Regions from separate parts of the Pseudarthrobacter sp. efr-133-R2A-89 genome, predicted to be linked through region 1. Evidence: riboswitches for the same ligand, from Rfam matches in the RefSeq annotation. Region 1 holds a riboswitch; each other region holds the start of a gene.

Region 1 (3,147 bases):
GTTGAGCACGGCCCCCATTCCGGTGAGCACGGCGCAACCGAACATCGCCGCGACGGTGTCAGGGACGTCGTCGTCAATCACCACTGCCGATTCCCGCGCCACCACGGCGTAATCCGCGAACGCCGAGACGCCCAAATGGTGGTTGATGCGCTCCCCCGCCGGCGTGCGCAGCAAGGCCGGCCCGTGCAGCAGGTCACCGGCGCCGTTGACCTCCGCTGCGCGGTGGCAAAGCGCGGGCCTCCCGGCCCGGCAGGCACGGCAGTGGCCGCAACTGGGCACGAAAACGAGGACCACGTGGTCTCCCACGGACACATCGGCCACGCCGTCGCCCACGGACACCACCCGCCCCACCGCTTCGTGGCCCAATGCCATCGGAAGCGGCCGGACCCTGGAGCCGTCCACCACGGACAGGTCCGAATGGCACAGGCTCGAATAGGTGATGGCAACCCCAAGCTCACCGGCGCGCGGCTTTGGCTGGTCCAGGTCCTGAACGACCAATGGCTTCGCGTCAGCGTAGGTGGGGTTTCCCGATGCCTGTCCGGCGGCGGGAACGGTCGAATACAGGACGGCGGCTTTCATGACACGATCATGCCGTACTTCTGCTCCGGGCCTGCTGCACTGCGGCGCCGCGGCGTCCACGGCAGCGTGCACCGGAAGCGCCGCCGTGGGTCAGCGGCCCGCTGCCGGGAGACGGCGGGCGCGGTTAGACCAGGAACGACGTCCGGAGCTGGTCCCCCAGCTGTCCGATCTCGGTCAGGAAGCCGTCATGGCCTATCGGTGCCGTGATCATGTGCACGTCAACATCACCGGGCAGGGCCTGGGCCAATTCGCGGGACTGGGACGGGAAGTAGAGCCGGTCCGAGTCCACGGCGGCAACGAAGAACCGGGCGGTGGCGGATGCCAAGGTTTTGGCCAGCGGCCCGCGGCCACGGCAGATGTCGTGGCTCATCAATGCCTCGGTGAGGGCGATGTAGCTGTTGGCGTCGAACCGGCGGACGAGCTTCCTGCCCTGGTGGTCCAGGTAGCTTTCCACCTGGTAGCGTCCGCGGTTTGCCAGCAGTCCGCCGTGCAGCGGCGACTCGGGGGCCTGGGGTTCCCGGCCGAAGCGTCCTTCCAGTTCCGCGGCGGACCGGTACGTGATGTGGGCAATCCGCCGTGCAAGTGCCAGTCCGTCTTCCGGGCACGGGCCGCCGTAGTAGTCGCCGCCGTTGAAGTTCGGATCCTGGCGGATGGCCAGTGTCTGGGCCTGGGCGAAGGCGATCTGTTCAGCCGTGCTGGCAGCGCCGACCGAGATGACGGCGCAGCGCTGCACCCGGTCGGGGTAGGTCACCGCCCATTCCAGGGCGCGGGCACCACCCATGGAGCCGCCAAGGACGGCGTACCAGCTCCCGATGCCCAGCTGGTCCGCCAGCCGGGCCTCAGCCACCGTGCTGTCCCGCAGGGTGACCAAGGGGAAGCGGGAGCCCCAGGGTGCTCCGTTGGGCGCGGCCGACGACGGGCCCGTGGACCCGTAGCAGCCGCCCACAATGTTGACGGACACCACGAAGAACCTGTCCGTATCGACGGGCGCCCCGGGACCGGCCAGCTGTTCCCACCAGCCCTCTTCGTCGGTGTCGCCCCGGGTCACGTGGGTGCTGCCCGTCAGGGCGTGCTCGATCAGGATGGCGTTGCTGCCGTCCGCGTTCAGCGTGCCCCAGGTTTCGTACGCCAGGGTGACATCCGGCAGGTAGCCGCCGCCCTCGAGCTCGAGTCCTCCAATGGAGGCGTAGCGGACAACTCCGTGTTCGGGAATGGTGGTACGGGCGACGGTAACCGTCATGGCAAGACCTCTTCTACGCGCTTGCCTGCCGTCATTTGACCGGCAGGCCAGGTCTTCACCCGGGGCACCCCACCGCGGAAGGAGGGTTGCCGGCCAGCAAGCCGGGGCTGTCACTGGCACTCATGACCTGGTTCGAGTGTACGAAACACCCCCCGGTCCAGGCCAAGAGTGTGACTGGTTGTGACTTCCCGGCGCTGCCGGCCGGCAGCGCTCCAGCGTGCCTGCGGTCAGGCGTCGGCGCCGCCCTTGGCCGCGCGGAAACCGGCCTCCAGGTCGGCCAGGATGTCGTCGATGTGCTCCAGGCCCACCGACAAGCGGACCAGCCCCGGATTGACCCCGGCCACCACCTGCTGCTCGGGCGAGAGCTGGCTGTGCGTGGTCGACGCCGGGTGGATGACAAGCGAGCGGACGTCACCGATGTTGGCCACGTGGGAGTGCAGTTCCAGGGCGTCGACGAAGCGCTTGCCCGCCTCCGCGCCCCCGGCCAGGTTGAAGGCGACGACCGCGCCGGTCCCCTTGGGGCCGTACTTGCGGCCCCGTTCGTACCAGGGGCTGGACGGCAGCCCCGCGTAGGCGACCGATTCGACGTCGTCCCTTCCCTCCAGCCAGCGCGCCACCTCCGTGGCGTTGGAAACGTGCCGTTCCACCCGCAGGCTCAGCGTTTCCAGGCCCTGCGAAATCAGGAAGGCGTTGAAGGGCGAAACCGCCGAGCCGAGGTCCCGCAACAACTGGACACGGGCTTTGAGGATGTAGGAAAGGTTGGCGCCCAGTGCGCCGCCCTCGCCAAGATCCCGGGCGTAGACCAGCCCGTTGTAGGTGGGATCCGGGGTGTTGAAACCGGGGAACCGGCCGGGGTCCTTGCCGAAATCGAACTTGCCAGAGTCGACGATGACGCCGGCAATGGCCGAGCCATGGCCGCCCAGGTATTTGGTGGCGGAGTGGATCACGATGTCCGCACCCCACTCCAGCGGCCGGATCAGGTAGGGCGTGGACAGGGTGTTGTCCACGATCAGGGGAACGCCGGCGTCGTGGGCCACCTGGGAGATGCCTTCGATGTCCAGGACGTCCTGGCGCGGGTTGGAGACCACCTCGCCAAAGAACAGTTTGGTGTTAGGCTGCACCGCATCGCGCCACTGGTCCAGGTTGTCCGGATCTTCCACGAAGGTGACGGCGATGCCGAACTTCTTCAAGGTGTGGGCGAACAGGTTGTAAGTGCCGCCGTACAGGCTGGGGCTTGCCACGATGTGGTCCCCGGCCTCGGCGATATTCAGGACGGCGAAGGTCTCCGCAGCCTGCCCCGAGCTCAGCAGCAAAGCCGCCAGGCCGCC
Region 2 (3,147 bases), on a different contig from region 1:
GCCGTTCCCAAGATGAGCAACGCACCGCCGGCGAACAATGCCGGGAGGGACGAGGCACCGGTGCTGCCGAGGGGTTCGCGGGGCTCCGCGGGCAGTGAAGGTGCGCTGCCGCCGTCGTCGTCCCCCATGGCGCTGATCCCCACGCCCAAAGTGAGCGTCGAGCCTTGCCGGGAACCGGCGTCGGCGGGGCCGGACAACGTGAAGCGGACGAACGGTGACGTCCCGGCGCGGAGGTCGCTGAGGGGAATCCGGAGGCCTTGGTCCCAATCGTTGAGGCGGGTGCTTTGGATCCTGGGCGTTGAGCCGGCGGGACATTCCAGGCGCTGGTTCAACCCGCTCTCGCCCTGCCACGGGGTCGGGCATTCGTCCACGGCAATCGCGTATCCATCAGCAGCGGCCAGGCTGCCCGTGGCCGTGAGTTGGAGGGCGGACGTGGCTTGAGGTTTTTCCAACGACAACCCAATCTGCCACACGTACGAGTCACCGGGCGTGAGGCGGGGAAATTCCAGCGGGTACACCGAAGAGGACAGGGAGAGCAGACCCGGGGCCCCGTTCTCGGGTACAGGAATGAGGTGGTCGGCAGCTTGGGCGGGGACGGCACAGGCCAGCGCACCGACGAAGACGGCACACACCGCCGCTGCGGGCCGCAGCGCCCCGGTCCACTGCTTCACAGCTTTTTCACCTCCCTGTTGACACCACGCCTTTGTGCCGGGCAACCCTTTTGGGCCAATACGCCCACACCACAAGCCCAGCCACCGCCATCGAGGTGGCGGCGATGAAACCTGGGCCCCTCATGGCCATCACCCAAGTGCCCACCGCAGGGACCGTTGCCAGGACCTTTTGGGCGGTGTCCACCTGGTAGGGAAGCGGATCCTCTGAGCCGTTCGCGTCGCCCTTGAGCCGAAGTGACGCAGCGGATCCGGCGGGCTCCACGGCCACCACGCGGTGGGTGACGAGGACGCCGGATCCGGAACGTTTGACGGACACGACGTCGCCCGGGACCAGTTCCGCCGCAGGTACCTGCACCGTGAGGGACAAAGCTCCCACCGGGTAGAGAGGCTCCATGGACCCGGTCCGGAACACCACGAACGAGGCTTTGCAGGCGAAACCCAGCACCAGCGCCACGATGCACAGCAGCCCGAGCACAGCCACCAACGTCAGAGCAATCTCACGGGAAAGCTTGAGGATGCGGGACAAGACGGCCCAGAAGCCCGCCCCTCCCCAGGCCGGGGCCAAAGGGGGCAAGGGGGACGAGCTTCTCATTCGGGTCAAGGGCTCTCTCACAGGGCTGTATTACGAGCTGACGGTGCTGGTGAACCTCCACAGCGGAACCGTCTGCTTTCCCTGCAACGTCACATCAGTCACCGTGGAAGGAAGCGTGATCGCGAAGCAAAGGTCCACCGGAAAGCCGGCTGTGGCTGAGTCCGCACCCTTTGCCAGGGTAATAGACGAGCTGGAAACCGTGGTCAGCGGGACACTGGCCGCTGCGGTTCCAACAATGTCAGTGCCCGTGGTCAGGTCTCCTACGATGCACTTCGCCGGGGAGACGCCCTGGACCGCACGATAGGTCAGTGCGTTGTAGAGGGCCAGGGAGTTGGTGTCGGTGTCCACTGTGTTCCCGCCGAGCTTGACTGCCTCAGCCAGGGTTGCAGTCAGCGCTTCGGAACCTGCGGCTGCCCGGAGCTGCATGGGAGCGTAAGCAGTATCCCCGGGCTTCAGGGCCGCCGAAATGGCACCGAACGTCAGGGCGCCGTCGACAGTCGCATCAGGCACCGTGGGCATGTTCGGTTTGTCGCTCCAGAGGGATACACCCGAGCCATTGGTGTTGCCGAAAGTGTTTTGTTCCATGTGGTAGGTCAGCGTGCCCGGCCCATTATCCCCACCGGAATTGCCAAATACCCATTCGTTGTCTGTCCATGCCGCCAGTGTGAAAGCGGCCCCGATGCCCAGCACAAGGCCGCCGGCCAGAAGTGCGCGGACTTTATTTGCTTTATTAGAGCGCGGCTCAGCGCTGGTTGATGCAGCCAAGATTTCCCCCAATTTAGATGTAGATCCCGGCCCGTAAGGACCGGGATACGGGTATGGGGGAGCGATCGGCATTTCCCCCAAAAGACCGATGTTCCAAACCCATCACTGATCTGGAAGTCAAGTCAAGTCGCTGTACTAAGAGTTAGCGGAAACGTTATCCGCACCAATTCTCCGCAGCCGGCGGTCCGCTGCTACGACATACCCGTGCTGGATTTGCCCCGGGACTGATCATGGATTTAGGTAAGAGTGGACCATCCGGAGCGGCTGAGAGACCTGGCTCAATGACGCCGCAGCAACCACGGTCCGGCAGGAAAGCTGCCGGCCGAAGGTGCTACTGCCAGGACCGATGGAAAGGAAGATTCCAGCATGCCCCTCAACACCGACCATATTCGCGCCACCCACGCCGGGTCCCTGCCCCGCACCGATGAACTCATCGCAGCCAACACGGCAAAGGAATCCGACGGGATCACCCCGGCGTTCCTTGAGCTCCTGGAAGACTCCGTTGTGGACGTGGTCCAGCGCCAGAAGGACCTGGGCATCGACATCCCCAACGACGGCGAGTACGGGCATACGATGTCAAACTCCGTTGACTACGGGGCCTGGTGGAACTACTCCTTTGCCCGGCTCGGCGGCCTGGAGCCGACCACCGTGGACAGGTGGGCAGAAGCCGAAGTCCGGCGCTCCTCCCCCGGGAACGTTGTCCTGACATCCTTCCCCGACCGGCGGGACCGGCAGGCGTTCAACCAGGCGTACAACGATCCCTCCTCCGGGATCCTGGCGCACAGGAAGAGCGTGTCCCAGCCCAAGATCGCCGGGCCCCTGACATATACCGGCCATGACCTGGTGGCCTCGGACATCAGGAACCTGAAGACCGGGCTCGCCGCGGCAGGCCTCAGCGAAGGATTCGTGGCGTCCCTCTCCCCCGGTTCCTGCGCCCGCGTCGCCAATGAGTACTACAAGAGCGATGAGGAACTCGTCTACGCCTGCGCCGACGCGATGCGCGAGGAATACAAAGCCATCATCGACGCCGGCCTGACGGTCCAGCTCGACGATCCGTCCCTGGCCGAGAGCTGGGACCAGATCAACCCGGAGCCGTCCCTGGAGGACTACCTGAAGTTC
Region 3 (3,147 bases), on a different contig from region 1:
GGTAACCAAGGCCGACGTCAAGGACCCCGCCGAGCTCCTCTCCAATTACACGCACCTGGACTTCCCGGTCATCATCAGCAAGACCGCCGACGCACAGGCCTCCGGGATCGACGCGCGGTCCGACGACGGCCTCTCGGCCCGGCTGGACAGCGCCGCGGTGGCCGCCCTCCGCGCGCACCTCGACGGTACCGTCACCGTGATGCTGGGGCATTCCGGGGTGGGCAAATCCACCATGGTGAACGCACTGACGGGTGCCGAGCGCGCCACCGGCGGCGTCAACGCCGTCACCGGGCGCGGCCGGCACACGTCGTCGTCCGCGCTGGCACTTCGGCTGGCGGACGCGCCGCCCGGCAGCTGGATCATCGACACCCCGGGGATCCGGTCCTTTGGCTTGGCGCATGTGGATCCGGACAGGATCCTGCGCTCGTTCCCGGATCTCTCCCCCGGCATCGAAAACTGCGAACGCGGCTGCAAGCACACGGCAACGGCGGTCAACTGCGGGCTGGACGAGTGGGTGGACGGCGGACACGCCGGCCCCACCGGCGCCGCCCGCCTGGCGTCCCTGCGGCGGCTGCTCGGCGCCGATCCTAGGATGGAAGCACAGGAAACGAAGGAGCTTGGCAGCGTCAACTGACGCGTTCTCCCGGCAGAAACGCCCGCAGACGGTAGTTTGGAACCATGATCCAACCCGCTTCGAGTTACAACGATGACCTGCGCCTGGCCCACGTCCTGGCCGACTCCGTGGACGACCAGACGATGAGCCGGTTCAAGGCCCTGGACCTCCACGTCGAGACCAAGCCGGACCTGACGCCGGTCACCGACGCCGACAAGGCGGCCGAGGAGGCCATCCGTGGCCAGCTCTCCCGCTCCCGGCCCCGCGATGCCGTCCTGGGTGAGGAATTCGGCAGCACCGGCCACGGCTCACGGCGCTGGATCATCGATCCCATCGACGGGACCAAGAACTTCGTCCGCGGCGTCCCGGTCTGGGCCACGCTGATCGCCCTCGTGGACGAGGGCGAGCCGGTGGTCGGCGTCGTCAGCGCACCGGCATTGGGCAAGCGCTGGTGGGCTGCCAAAGGCATGGGGGCGTACATGGGCAGGTCCCTGGCCGCCGCTACGCGGCTCCGGGTCTCCAACGTCTCCAACCTGGCCGACGCCTCCCTCTCCTACTCCAGCCTGGGCGGCTGGAAGGAACGCGGAAACCTTGACGACTTCCTGGGCCTGACGGAGGACGTGTGGCGGACCCGGGCGTACGGGGACTTCTGGTCCTACTGCATGGTGGCCGAGGGCTCGGTGGACATCGCCTGCGAACCCGAGCTGAACTTGTACGACATGGCTGCCCTCGTGCCGATCGTGGTGGAGGCAGGCGGCCGCTTCACGTCCCTCGAAGGCGAAGACGGACCGTTCGGCGGCAATGCCCTGGCAACGAACTCGATCTTGCATTCAGAGGTGCTCCACCGGCTGAACCCGGACCTCGACGACCTGCTGCAACAGGCTCCCTGACCGCAGAAAAATCGAAGAATACGACGCCGGACGCCTCCTTTGGGGGGCGTCCGCGGCCGTTTCTTCGGCAGGACGTAACAAAAGCCTTAACAATTGCCGCGGCTTCAGTCCTGCCCATTCCATGTTCTACGCTTTTATCCAGGTCACGAGTGCCAGCGCAAAACCCCGGTTTGCTGGCCGGCAACCCTCCATTCGCGGTGGGGTGCCCCGGGTGACGACCAGGCCGGTCCGGAGCGGATACGGCAAGCGCGGATTCCACTATGCCGGAGTCCTGTATCCAAGTGAGGTCTCTGTGACAACTGCCACCGTCTCCCCCCAGTCCGCCACCGCCAACACCGCCGCGCCGGATCCGCGCCAGGCCATTGCCGGCCGGCCCCTCGCTGCAGTCACCGGCGCCGAGATCCAGGCGCCGCTGATCTCCGGCGGCCACGTCCGCTACGCAAACCTCGACTACGGCGCTTCTGCCCCGGCACTGTCAGTGGTGTCCGCGTACCTGAACGAGATCCTCCCGTATTACGCCAGTGTCCACCGGGGCGCCGGGTACGCATCCCAGATCAGCACCTCCGTGTACGAAAACGCGCGCAACATTGTCCGGGACTTCGTCGGAGGCCGCCCCGATGATTCGGTCATCTTCACCCGTAACACCACCGACTCCCTGAACCTGCTGGCCGGCTGCCTGCCGCTGGCGGGCGGCCGCCCCGCCGGGGACGTGCTCTACCTGGACATCGAACACCACGCCAACCTCCTGCCCTGGCAGGGTGTCCCGCACCGCAGCATCGTCGCCGCGGACACCATCAGCGGCACACTGGAGGCAGTCCGCGCTGAACTGGAGCAGGGCGGGGTCAGCCTGCTGGCCGTCACCGGCGCCTCCAACGTCACCGGCGAGATCCTCCCCATCCGGGCCTTGGCTACACTGGCGCACCAGTACGGCGCACGGATCGTGGTGGACGCCGCCCAGCTTGCGCCGCACCGCCGGGTGGACATCAGCGCTGACGACGTCGACTATCTCGCCTTCTCCGGACACAAGCTCTACGCTCCGTTCGGCGCAGGCGTCCTGGTGGGACGTGCGGACTGGCTGGACGCCGGCGTTCCCCACCTGGCCGGGGGCGGTGCCGTCAAGGAAGCAAGGCTCGACGGCGTCAGCTGGGCCACCGGACCGGCCCGCCACGAGGGCGGCTCACCCAACGTGCTCGGCGCAGCCACCCTGGCCCGCGCCACCCAGGTGATCGCCGAACTGGACCAGGCCCGGTGGCACGCCCACGAATCCGCCATCCGTTCCTTCCTGGTGGAGGGCCTCCAGGGCATCGACGGCGTCACCGTCCACCAGATCTTCAAGGACACCAATCCGGAAACGGACACCATCGGCGTGGTCAACTTCTCGGTTGCAGGCTACGACGCCGGGCTGGTGGCCGCCTACCTCTCGGCGGAGCACGGCGTGGGCCTGCGTGACGGACGCTTCTGCGCCCACCCGCTGCTGAAGCGCCTGGGCCTGCCCAACGGATCACTCCGGGCGAGCTTCGGCGTCGGATCCCGGCTGGAGGATGCCGAACGCCTCCTTGCCGGCATCCGCACACTGCGCAGCAGCGGGTTGGGCTGGGACTACGTGGTTGACGCAGGCCGCTGGGTGCCGGCCAACGATTCCCG
Region 4 (3,147 bases), on a different contig from region 1:
GGACATACGATCCGTCCGCGGCCACGTCGGTGACCGGCCCGGTGACCACGGCGGAGGACTTCAGCCGGTCCAGCGCGGCTTTGGCGATTGCGGGATTTCCGGTGAGCAGCCAGTCGATGCTGGCCACGCCGGTATCCCTGGTGCTGGTGCGCTCGTCCCACACCACCGCTGCTGTCCTGGCGAAAGCCGGCGAGGTGGCGGTACCCACCACCTGGTCCCACCAGGCCGTCTTGATATCCGCCTCCGGCGGTCCGCCGGCAGCAGGGCTGTAGAACGCCGATGTCTGGAGCAGGAACGGCTTCTTGCGGGCCTCCGCATAGGCATTGTAGAAGTCCTCGCCGCCCGAGCCGGTCAGCATCTCCTGGAGTTCACCGGCACGCGGCACGGTGTTGACGGCAGCCCCGCCGGCGGTGTCGTCATGGTAGGCAGTCAGGCCCACCCAGTCCACGGCGTCGTCCCCCGGATAGTAGGGGGCGTAGGCGGCATCGGAGCCGTTCCAGGCGCCGTCGCCATTGGTGTCGAGGAGGGCGAAGCCGTCACTTCCCGGCTGCGGGGCATTCCGGCTCCGGTCAAAGGGGTAGTCCTTGCCCAGGTACGGCGCCCAGACCATGGCGGCCCGGCCGCCGTCGTCCTTCCTGACCGCTGCCGCGACCGCCTTGAAGGCTTCCCGGTAGGCGCCCGGCTGCTGCCCCCAGGGCACCCAGCTCGAGTTCATGTCCGGGGCAAACCGGACCAACAGCCGGCCCTTGAACCCGAAGGTCAGGTCGCGGACCTTGCCGGCGAAGGCTTCCGCTTCGGAGACGCCGATCTGGTCCAGCGGCACGGTGGGCTTCACGGTGAGCATGGCGTGGGCGCCCTTGGCCGCGGCCTGCTGCAGGAAGCCCTCAATGTTGTTCCGGTCCGAGTCGCGGAACGGAAGAGCGATGTCGTGGCCAAACACTGCCGGGCTCGCCCCCAGCCGGTCGGAGAATCCAGCGGCGGTATCCTCACCCCATTCAAGGACGGCACCCAGCCAGGGCTTGCCCTGGTCCGGTACCGCGGAGGCCGCCTGCGCGGCACCGGCGGGCGCCAGCAGCGCCAGAAGCACGACGACGGCGGCGGCCAGGAAAGCCCCGAGGGAACGGTGACGGGCACGACGACGGCCAGCCTGGTGGTGCGATATTGCTGCTCGCATGCTGGCAAGACCCCCCGGTACTCCCACTGTGACGGCAGGGCGGCGCCCCGGTAGAAACTTTATCGGTCCCGCGGCCCCGCCGGGTTTCCGTGACGCGGTGGTCGCGGGCTCTCAATTACGGAACATGACGACGGCGGCCGTGCGGCTTGGCGGCGCAGGTGTTACGTTTTTGGGGAGTAATGAGTACCGGTGTTAAGCCCTGACTGGCCGGTCGGCAACCCTCCTCTCGCGGCGGGGTGCCTCAGGTGAATACTTGGCATATCGACCGATTCGAGCTGCAAGCGTGAAAGAAGGAGATCCGTCGTGTCTGACGCACCCGCCCCTGACGAAAAATTGTCCTACCGCCTGATTACAGGCCCGGACGACCGCTCCTTCTGCGAGCGGATCTCGGCTGCGCTTGCGGACGGTTATGTCCTGCACGGCAGCCCGGCGGCGACTTTCAACGGCAGCAGCGTCATCGTGGCCCAGGCCGTTGTCCTCCCGGCCGCCATCGCGTCGGCAGACGCCGCGGTGGCCACGGCCGTTGACGACCTGGAAGGCGAGTTCGACGGCGAGGGCCACGCATGAGCTACGCGGGAGACCTGACGCCGCAGGAAGCCTGGGCCAAGCTGGAGCAGGGCGCCATCCTGGTGGACGTCCGCACCGAGGGCGAATGGGCCCACATCGGCATTCCGGATACGAAGGCAACGGACAACGATCCCCTCTTCATCCAGTGGACCTTCCCCGGCGGCATCCCCAACCCCGATTTCGTGAAGGACCTCAAGGAGCAGGCGCCCGAGGACCCCGGCGCGGAGCTGGTGTTCCTGTGCCGCTCGGGCCAGCGATCCATCGCCGCGGCCGTGGCGGCCACCCAGGCCGGCTTCACTTCCTACAACGTCCTGGAGGGCTTCGAGGGGGAACCTGACCGCTACGGCGAACGGACCGTCAACGGCTGGAAGAACCGCGGCCTGCCCACCAACCTCGGAAAGAACTAAGTGACCTTCAATCAAGACGCCCCCGGCTGGAACCCCGACACCCAGGCCGTCCGCGGCGGGCTGGACCGCACCAACTTCCAGGAAACCTCCGAGGCCATCTTCCTGAATTCCGGGTTCGTCTACGAATCCGCGGCCGCAGCCGAACGCGCCTTCACCGGCGAGGACGAGCGCTTCGTGTACTCGCGCTACGGCAACCCGTCCGTGGCCACCTTCCAGGAACGGCTCAGGCTGCTGGAAGGCACCGAGGCCTGCTTCGCGACGGCGTCGGGCATGTCCGCGGTGTTCACCGCTTTGGGCGCGCTGCTCGCGGCCGGTGACCGTGTGGTGGCCGCCCGGTCACTCTTCGGGTCGTGCTTCGTGATCCTGAACGAGATCCTGCCGCGGTGGGGCGTGGAAACGGTCTTCGTCGACGGCCCGGACCTGGACCAGTGGCGCGAGGCCCTGTCCAAGCCCACCACCGCCGTCTTCTTCGAATCCCCGTCCAACCCGATGCAGGAAATCGTGGACATCGCGGCGGTGAGCGAGCTGGCCCACGCCGCCGGCGCCAAGGTAGTTGCGGACAACGTCTTCGCCACTCCCCTGCTGCAGCGCTGCGGGGACCTCGGCGCGGACGTCATCGTGTACTCCGGCACCAAGCACATCGACGGGCAGGGCCGGGTCCTGGGCGGCGCCATCCTTGGCACCAAGGAGTTCATCGACGGCCCGGTCAAGCAGCTGATGCGCCACACCGGTCCGGCCCTTTCGGCGTTCAACGCCTGGGTCCTGACCAAGGGCCTGGAAACCATGAGCCTGCGCGTCCGGCACTCCTCGGCCACCGCCCTGCGGCTCGCCGAGTGGCTCGAGGAGCAGCCTGCCGTGAGCTGGGTGAAGTACCCGCTGCTGAAATCGCACCCGCAGTATGAGCTGGCGGCGAAGCAGATGAGTGCCGGCGGCACGGTCCTCACCCTTGAGCTGGCGCCCTCGGGCGGGCGCTCCGGCAAGGAGGCCGCCTTCGCCCTG

Evidence for each region. A riboswitch is a leader RNA that binds a small molecule or an ion and turns the genes downstream of it on or off. The one in region 1 is predicted to bind S-adenosylmethionine.
Region 2: linked by a shared signal. The riboswitch ahead of QRM95_RS08180 (cobalamin-independent methionine synthase II family protein) and the one ahead of metX (homoserine O-acetyltransferase MetX) in region 1 are both predicted to bind S-adenosylmethionine.
Region 3: linked by a shared signal. The riboswitch ahead of QRM95_RS09420 (aminotransferase class V-fold PLP-dependent enzyme) and the one ahead of metX (homoserine O-acetyltransferase MetX) in region 1 are both predicted to bind S-adenosylmethionine.
Region 4: linked by a shared signal. The riboswitch ahead of QRM95_RS12805 (DUF1737 domain-containing protein) and the one ahead of metX (homoserine O-acetyltransferase MetX) in region 1 are both predicted to bind S-adenosylmethionine.

What each region holds. Positions count from the first base shown of each region.
Region 1 covers NZ_JARVSE010000008.1:18,239-21,385, forward strand. The annotation lists gene QRM95_RS14080 (zinc-dependent alcohol dehydrogenase family protein) at 1-579, opposite strand, end outside; gene metX (homoserine O-acetyltransferase MetX) at 704-1,819, opposite strand; SAM riboswitch class IV at 1,832-1,947, opposite strand; gene QRM95_RS14090 (bifunctional o-acetylhomoserine/o-acetylserine sulfhydrylase) at 2,047-3,147, opposite strand, start outside.
Region 2 covers NZ_JARVSE010000004.1:105,853-108,999, reverse strand. The annotation lists gene QRM95_RS08195 (hypothetical protein) at 1-671, opposite strand, end outside; gene QRM95_RS08190 (signal peptidase I) at 679-1,245, opposite strand; gene QRM95_RS08185 (SipW-dependent-type signal peptide-containing protein) at 1,294-2,100, opposite strand; SAM riboswitch class I at 2,277-2,381, shown strand; gene QRM95_RS08180 (cobalamin-independent methionine synthase II family protein) at 2,395-3,147, shown strand, end outside.
Region 3 covers NZ_JARVSE010000005.1:45,568-48,714, reverse strand. The annotation lists gene rsgA (ribosome small subunit-dependent GTPase A) at 1-634, shown strand, start outside; gene hisN (histidinol-phosphatase) at 679-1,503, shown strand; SAM riboswitch class IV at 1,645-1,758, shown strand; gene QRM95_RS09420 (aminotransferase class V-fold PLP-dependent enzyme) at 1,796-3,147, shown strand, end outside.
Region 4 covers NZ_JARVSE010000006.1:249,832-252,978, forward strand. The annotation lists gene opgC (OpgC domain-containing protein) at 1-1,174, opposite strand, end outside; SAM riboswitch class IV at 1,350-1,464, shown strand; gene QRM95_RS12805 (DUF1737 domain-containing protein) at 1,478-1,741, shown strand; gene QRM95_RS12810 (rhodanese-like domain-containing protein) at 1,738-2,148, shown strand; gene QRM95_RS12815 (O-succinylhomoserine sulfhydrylase) at 2,149-3,147, shown strand, end outside.